One region of the Streptomyces sp. NPDC045998 genome, then DNA from elsewhere that is predicted to be linked to it. Evidence: predicted binding sites of a transcription regulator. Region 1 holds the regulator's gene; the other holds the start of a gene.
The links. Region 1 encodes HspR, which represses chaperone genes until heat shock. Its sites were predicted from a motif close to TTGAGNNNNNNNNNCTCAA; they were not measured.
Positions count from the first base shown of each region.

Region 2: lon (endopeptidase La) is a predicted target of HspR. The motif match lies at 1,630-1,648, and genes of this name have one in related genera.

Region 1 is NZ_JBWKLJ010000004.1:217,500-220,901, reverse strand. Features, by position in the region: gene grpE (nucleotide exchange factor GrpE) at 1-3, shown strand, start outside; gene dnaJ (molecular chaperone DnaJ) at 34-1,215, shown strand; gene AC07FJ_RS14045 (heat shock protein transcriptional repressor HspR) at 1,217-1,669, shown strand; gene AC07FJ_RS14040 (DUF4232 domain-containing protein) at 1,757-2,371, shown strand; gene AC07FJ_RS14035 (helix-turn-helix transcriptional regulator) at 2,405-3,385, opposite strand.
Region 2 is NZ_JBWKLJ010000003.1:510,115-513,516, reverse strand. Features, by position in the region: gene AC07FJ_RS11245 (rhomboid-like protein) at 1-365, shown strand, start outside; gene AC07FJ_RS11240 (YfbM family protein) at 566-1,051, opposite strand; gene AC07FJ_RS11235 (DUF4259 domain-containing protein) at 1,048-1,497, opposite strand; gene lon (endopeptidase La) at 1,671-3,402, shown strand, end outside.

The DNA of each region.
Region 1 (3,402 bases):
TGACGCCATGATCGTCCGAGAGGAGGGACGTCGATGAGCACGAAGGACTTCGTCGAGAAGGACTACTACAAGGTTCTCGGCGTCCCCAAGGACGCCACCGAGGCGGAGATCAAGAAGGCGTACCGGAAGCTCGCCCGCGAGTTCCACCCGGACGCCAACAAGGGCGACGCCGCCGCCGAGGCCCGCTTCAAGGAGATCTCCGAGGCGAACGACGTCCTCGGCGACCCGAAGAAGCGCAAGGAGTACGACGAGGCACGCGCCCTCTTCGGCAACGGCGGCTTCCGGGCCGGCCCCGGCGGCGCCGGCACCTTCAACTTCGACCTGGGCGACCTCTTCGGCGGCGCCCAGGGCGGGGGCGGCGGTGCCGGCGGCTTCGGCGGCGGGCTCGGGGACGTCTTCGGCGGGCTGTTCGGCGGCGGCGGCCGGCCCGGCGCCGGCGCGCGGACGCAGCCGCGCCGGGGCCAGGACATCGAGACCGAGGTGACGCTGAGCTTCACCGAGGCGGTGGAGGGGGCCACGGTCCCGCTGCGGATGTCCAGCCAGCAGCCCTGCAAGGCCTGCTCGGGCACCGGCGACAAGAACGGCACCCCGCGTGTCTGCCCCACCTGCGTCGGCACCGGCCAGGTGTCGCGCGGCACGGGCGGCGGCTTCTCGCTCACCGATCCCTGCCGGGACTGCAAGGGCCGCGGCCTGATCGCGGAGAGCCCCTGCGAGGTCTGCCACGGCAGCGGCCGCGCCAAGTCCTCGCGCACCATGCAGGTCCGCATCCCGGCGGGCGTCGCCGACGGGCAGCGGATCCGGCTGCGCGGCAAGGGCGCGCCCGGCGAGCGGGGCGGCCCGGCCGGCGACCTGTACGTGGCGGTGCATGTGGACGCCCACCCGGTCTTCGGCCGCAAGGGCGACAACCTCACCGTCACGGTGCCGGTCTCGTACGACGAGGCGGCGCTCGGCGGCGAGATCAAGGTCCCGACCCTCGGCGGGCCGCCGGTCACGCTGAAGATCCCGGCCGGTACGCCGAACGGCCGTACGATGCGCGCCCGGGGCAAGGGCGCGGTGCGCAAGGACGGTACGCGCGGGGACCTGCTCGTCACCGTCGAGGTGGCGGTGCCCAAGGACCTCAACGACAAGGCGCGCGAGGCCCTGGAGTCGTACCGTCAGGCGATGGCGGGTGAGGATCCGCGAGCTGAGCTGTTCCAGGCCGCGAAGGGGGCTTGAGATGGACGGACGTCGACGCAATCCGTACGAGCTGACCGATGACACCCCGGTCTACGTCATCTCGGTGGCGGCCCAGCTGAGCGGGCTGCACCCGCAGACGCTGCGGCAGTACGACCGGCTCGGGCTGGTCTCGCCGGACCGTACGGCGGGCCGTGGCCGGCGCTACTCCGCCCGCGACATCGAGCTGCTCCGCCAGGTGCAGCAGCTGTCGCAGGACGAGGGCATCAACCTGGCCGGCATCAAGCGGATCATCGAGCTGGAGAACCAGGTCGCCGCGCTCCAGTCCCGGATCGCCGAGCTCAGCGCGGCGGTCGAGGGCGCGGCGGCGGCGATGCGCCAGCGCGAGGCCCAGGTGCACGCCTCCTACCGGCGCGACCTCGTGCCGTACCAGGACGTGCAGCAGGCGAGCGCGCTGGTGGTGTGGCGTCCGGCCGCCAAGCGCGGCGAGCAGTAACAGAGGCGAGCGGTAACAGAGGCGAGCGGCAACAGCCTTTCTCAGGGGCCCCCTTCGGTGTACGGAGGGGGCCTTTAGGCTGTCCGGATGCGTACCCGAAGATGCCTTCCGGCGGCGGTCCTGGTGGCCCTGGCGGCCCTGCTGCCGGCCTGTGACGACGAGAAGGGTGCGGCACCCCTGCCGGTCCGTACGACGGCGTCTCCGGCGCCCTCGGTGCCCCGGCCGGCCCCGCTGCCGGACCGGCCGCCGTCCGCGGCGCCCGAGGCGGCCGCCCCGTGCCCGGAGTCCGGCGTACGGGTCTCCGCGGGGATCGTGAGCGCCGCCATGGGGGTGCGGGGCATGGGGGTGACGCTGCTCAACTGCGGTACAAAGCCGTTCGAGGTGAGCGGTTACCCCGCGCTCGAAGTCCTCGACGCGCAGCGGGAGAAGCTCGACGTCACCGTACGGCTCGGCTCGAACCTGGACACCCGGGCGCGGCCCTCGGTGTTCGTGCTGCGGCCCGGTGAGCGGGCCGAGGCGTCGGTGATGTGGCGCAACACGGTGACCCGTACGGACGTCGTGGCGACGAACGGCGCGTACCTGCGGGTGACGCCCGCACCCGGCGTCGCGCCGCAGACCGTCGCGCCGGGCGACGGCGGCCCGCTGGACCTCGGCAACACCGACGCGATCGAGACCACCGCGTGGGCGAGGCCCGCCGGCTGACCGGTCACCGGCCGGCCACGGGTCGACCGCCCGTCAGTCGCCGTGCTCCAGGATGCCCGACTGGGCGATGAGGTAGCCGAGTTGCGCCCGGCTGCCGCTGCCGAGCGCGGACGCCAGTTTGGCGATGTGCGCCCGGCAGGTGCGTACGTTCATGCCGAGGCGCCGCGAGATCGCCTCGTCCACGTGCCCCTCGACCAGCAGTTTGGCGATGGAGCGCTGGACGCCGCTGATGCCGTGGGGATGCGGCTCGTAGGTGACGGGCTTCTCCAGGGGGATGGCCTGGAGCCAGAACTGCTCGAAGACGCCGACCAGGTACTCCACCAGGCCCGGGTGGCGCAGCTCCAGGGCGACCTGGCGGTCCCGGCTGGCGGGCACGAAGGCGACCTTGCGGTCCACGATGATGAGCCGGTCGATGATCTCCTCCAGCGTGCGCACCTCCACCTCGGACCCGATGCGCTCCAGGTAGGCCAGGGTGATGGGCTGGTGGCGCGCCGTGTGCTGGTAGAGGGTCCGCATCTTGATGCCCCGGCCCAGGAGCGGCCGTACCCGGCGCAGCGCCTCGCCGAAGGTCTGGGCGCTGCGGCCGCTGCCGGGCTGTACGGTCAGCAGCTCCACCGAGCAGTCGGCGACGGCGCGGTCCAGGCTGGCGTTGATGCGCTTCAGCCCTTCCAGCACGCTGATGGCGTGGGTGGTCGACGGCATCTGGGCGCTGACGGCCATGAATGGCTCGAAAGCGTCGGCGAGGGCGACGGTGAGCCGTCTGCGCTCCTGTATCTCCTTCTCTATCGGGAGTATCAGGTGGGCCAGCGCCGTGGACGGCGGCACGGGCCGCAGCCACTGCGCGTCGTCGGGGTCCGGTCGCAGCAGGTCCAGGTCGAGGAGACACGGGGCCGGCGCGACCTCGGCACGCGCGATGCGCCCGGCGCGAAGAGCGTCCGCGTAGAGCTGGGAACCCGTCTCGCAGAGCTCGAAGTGACTATGGGGATGTCCGTGTCCATCCCGATCCGGTTGCATATGTACACCCCCAGGCT
Region 2 (3,402 bases), on a different contig from region 1:
GGGCCTGGCGGGCCGCCGCCGTGTTCCTGGTGGGGCACGTGGTGGCGACGCTGGCCACCGAGATCCCGGTGGCGCTGTCGGTCCTGGCGGGCCATCTGCCCCACACGTCCCTGCACCGCCTCGACTACGGCATCAGCTTCGGCCTGATGGCGAGCGTCGGCGCGCTGGCCGGACTGCTGACCCCGGTGGCGCGCGCCGTCGTGCTGGCGTGGGTGTCCGTGATGCTGCTCCACGACCTGCTGGCGCTCGAGGACCCCCTCACCAACTGGGGCCACCCCCTGGCGCTGTTGGTCGGCGTCGGCGGATGGCCCCTGGTGCGGCGGGCGGCCCGACGCGGGCCGGCGCGGCCGGGGCCCCGATTCTGACGAAACCCCTGGTGGGGGCGGGTGCTGGCGCCGATGACGTGGCCAGATGCGCAACAGTGTGACAATGGTGCACAAGCCGTCACGAGTACGTCTTCTACGAGGACGTCTGAGCCTGGCCTCCCGGCCTCCCGGCCCGGGGCGTGGCGGCCGCGCTTCCCCGCGCGGCGCCCGCGCCCCGGGCCGTACCCGTGTCACGGCCCTTACGAGATCCAGACCAGCACCGCGTCACCCGCCTCCGCCGCCTCGCGGAAGAAGGGCCGCAGCGCCTCGTAGTGCAGGACCACGTTGTCCAGGGGCTCGCCGCGCTCCCAGATCATGGCCGGGTAGACCTGCTCCCGCGCCAGGTCCGCCGGGCCGACACCGGCCGTCAGGCGGTCGCCCTCCGTCGCCGCCAGGACCTCGGCGGCCGTCCGGACCTGGTCCGGAGTCAGATAGCGGGGCGGCCCGTACCCCCAGTCCTCGTCCCACGGCACCGACTGCTCGCCGTGCACGACGTCGACGGGGAAGCCGGCACGCCGCGTGAGGAAGCGGACGGCGTCCCACGCCTTGTCGGTGCTGTGGCGCCGCGCGTCGCCCGGTTCCGCGTTGAGCAGTTCGTCGACGAACTCCCTCGCCCAGGCGGGGTCGCCGAGGGCGCGCTCCAGCTCGGCGGGGGACAGTCGGACGTATGTTCCCATCATGCTCATGGGCGGATGCTAGGCGGGACCACTGACAAGGCGAGCTGCTCGCCGGGCGGTGGCGGGAGGAGCGTGTTCCGCATGCGCTCGACGCACCTGCGCCAGGGCGCGCCGTCCCGCCCTGCCCAGAGCTCCAGCAGCTCGGACGGCTCCGTCACGACCCGGTCCAGGGCTTCGAGGGCGAGGCCGCGCAGCGGTGTGAGGTCGGGGAGGGGTTCCTCCGGGCCGTAGACCGGGTGGGCGGGTTCTCCGCCGGGGCACTGCGCGGCGACCAGGGCGGCCGCGGCGACGGCCGTGTCGGCCACGTCGGCGTCCAGTTGGCCGGTGGTGTCGGCGGCGCGGAGGAGGGCGCCGCGGATCAGGCCCTCGCGCTCGCCCTCCGCCGCCTCGTCGAGGTCGTCGGCGAAGTCCGCGGCGGTGTCGCTGTCGAAGGGTCCGGTGCCCCAGGTGCCCATGCGGCTCTCCCCGGTGTGGTGGTGTCCGCGCATGGTGGCAGGCGCCTCTGACAACCGCGGGCTCCGGCGACGTCGCGCAGATGATCGCTGACAGCGAACGCGAACCGGGGAACACTCGGCGGCTGGCAAGCATTGAGTGGGTACAGCTCAACTTGACTGCCGAAGGGGAGATCATGGCTTCGTCGTCCACACCGCTCACCCTGCCCGTGCTGCCGCTCGATGACGAGGTCGTCCTGCCGGGCATGGTGGTGCCCCTGGACCTCACCGACAGCGAGGTGCGCGCCGCCGTCGAGGCCGCCCAGGCCGCGGCCCGGACCGAGGGGGACGCCAAGGGCAAGCCGAAGGTGCTGCTGGTGCCGCGCATCGACGGCACGTACGCCGGTATCGGCGTCCTGGGCACGGTCGAGCAGGTGGGCCGGCTCTCCGACGGCGACCCCGGCGCGCTCATCCGCGGCCGGCACCGGGTCAAGATCGGCGCCGGCACGACCGGGCCGGGCGCCGCCCTGTGGGTCGAGGGCGCGCAGGTCGAGGAGAAGGTCCCGGATCCGCTGCCCGGCGCGGTCACCGAGCTCGTCAAGGAGTACAAGGCCCTCGCCACCAGCTGGCTGAAGAAGCGCGGCGCCTGGCAGGTCGTGGACCGCGTCCAGCAGATCGACGGCGTGTCCGCCCTCGCGGACAACTCCGGCTACTCGCCCTTCCTGACCACCGCTCAGAAGGTGGAGCTGCTGGAGACCGAGGACCCGGTCGCCCGGTTGAGGCTCGCCACCGAGCAGCTGCGCGAGCACCTCGCCGAGCAGGACGTCGCCGAGTCCATCGCGAAGGACGTCCAGGAGGGCGTCGACAAGCAGCAGCGCGAGTTCCTGCTGCGCCGTCAGCTCGAAGCCGTACGCAAGGAGCTGCGCGAGCTCAACGGCGACTCCGGGGACGGCGACGAGGCCGACGACTACCGGACCCGGGTCGAGGCCGCCGACCTCCCCGAGAAGGTGCGCGAGGCGGCGCTGAAGGAGGTCGCCAAGCTGGAGCGGTCCTCGGACCAGTCGCCCGAGGGCTCCTGGATCCGCACCTGGCTGGACACGGTCCTCGAGATGCCGTGGAACGAACGCACCGAGGACCGGTACGACATCAAGGGCGCCAAGGAGACGCTGGACGCCGAGCACGCGGGCCTGGAGGACGTGAAGGAGCGGATCACCGAGTACCTCGCGGTGCGCAAGCGGCGCACCGACCGCGGCATGGGCGTCGTGGGCGGGCGGCGCGGGGGCGCGGTGCTGGCGCTGGTGGGGCCGCCGGGCGTCGGAAAGACCTCGCTGGGCGAGTCCGTCGCCCACGCGATGGGCCGGAAGTTCGTGCGCGTCGCCCTCGGCGGCGTACGCGACGAGGCGGAGATCCGCGGCCACCGGCGTACGTACGTGGGCGCGCTGCCGGGCCGGATCGTACGGGCCGTCAAGGAGGCCGGGTCCATGAACCCGGTGGTGCTGCTCGACGAGATCGACAAGGTGGGCTCCGACTTCCGCGGCGACCCGGCGGCGGCGCTGCTGGAGGTGCTGGACCCGGCCCAGAACCACACGTTCCGCGACCACTACCTGGAGGTGGAGCTCGACCTGAGCGACGTCGTCTTCCTGGCCACGGCCAACGTCCTGGAGGCCATCCCGGAGGCGCTGGCCGACCGCATGGAGATCGTCCGCCTCGACGGCTACACCGAGGACGAGAAGATCGTCATCGCCCGTGACCACCTGCTCCCGCGCCAGCTGGAGCGGGCGGGCATCGAGGCGGGAGAGGTCGCCATCGACGAACCGGCGCTGCGGAGGCTGGCCGGCGAGTACACGCGTGAGGCGGGCGTGCGGAACCTGGAGCGGTCGATCGCGCGACTGCTGCGGAAGGTCGCCGCGCAGCACGAGCTCGGCGAGC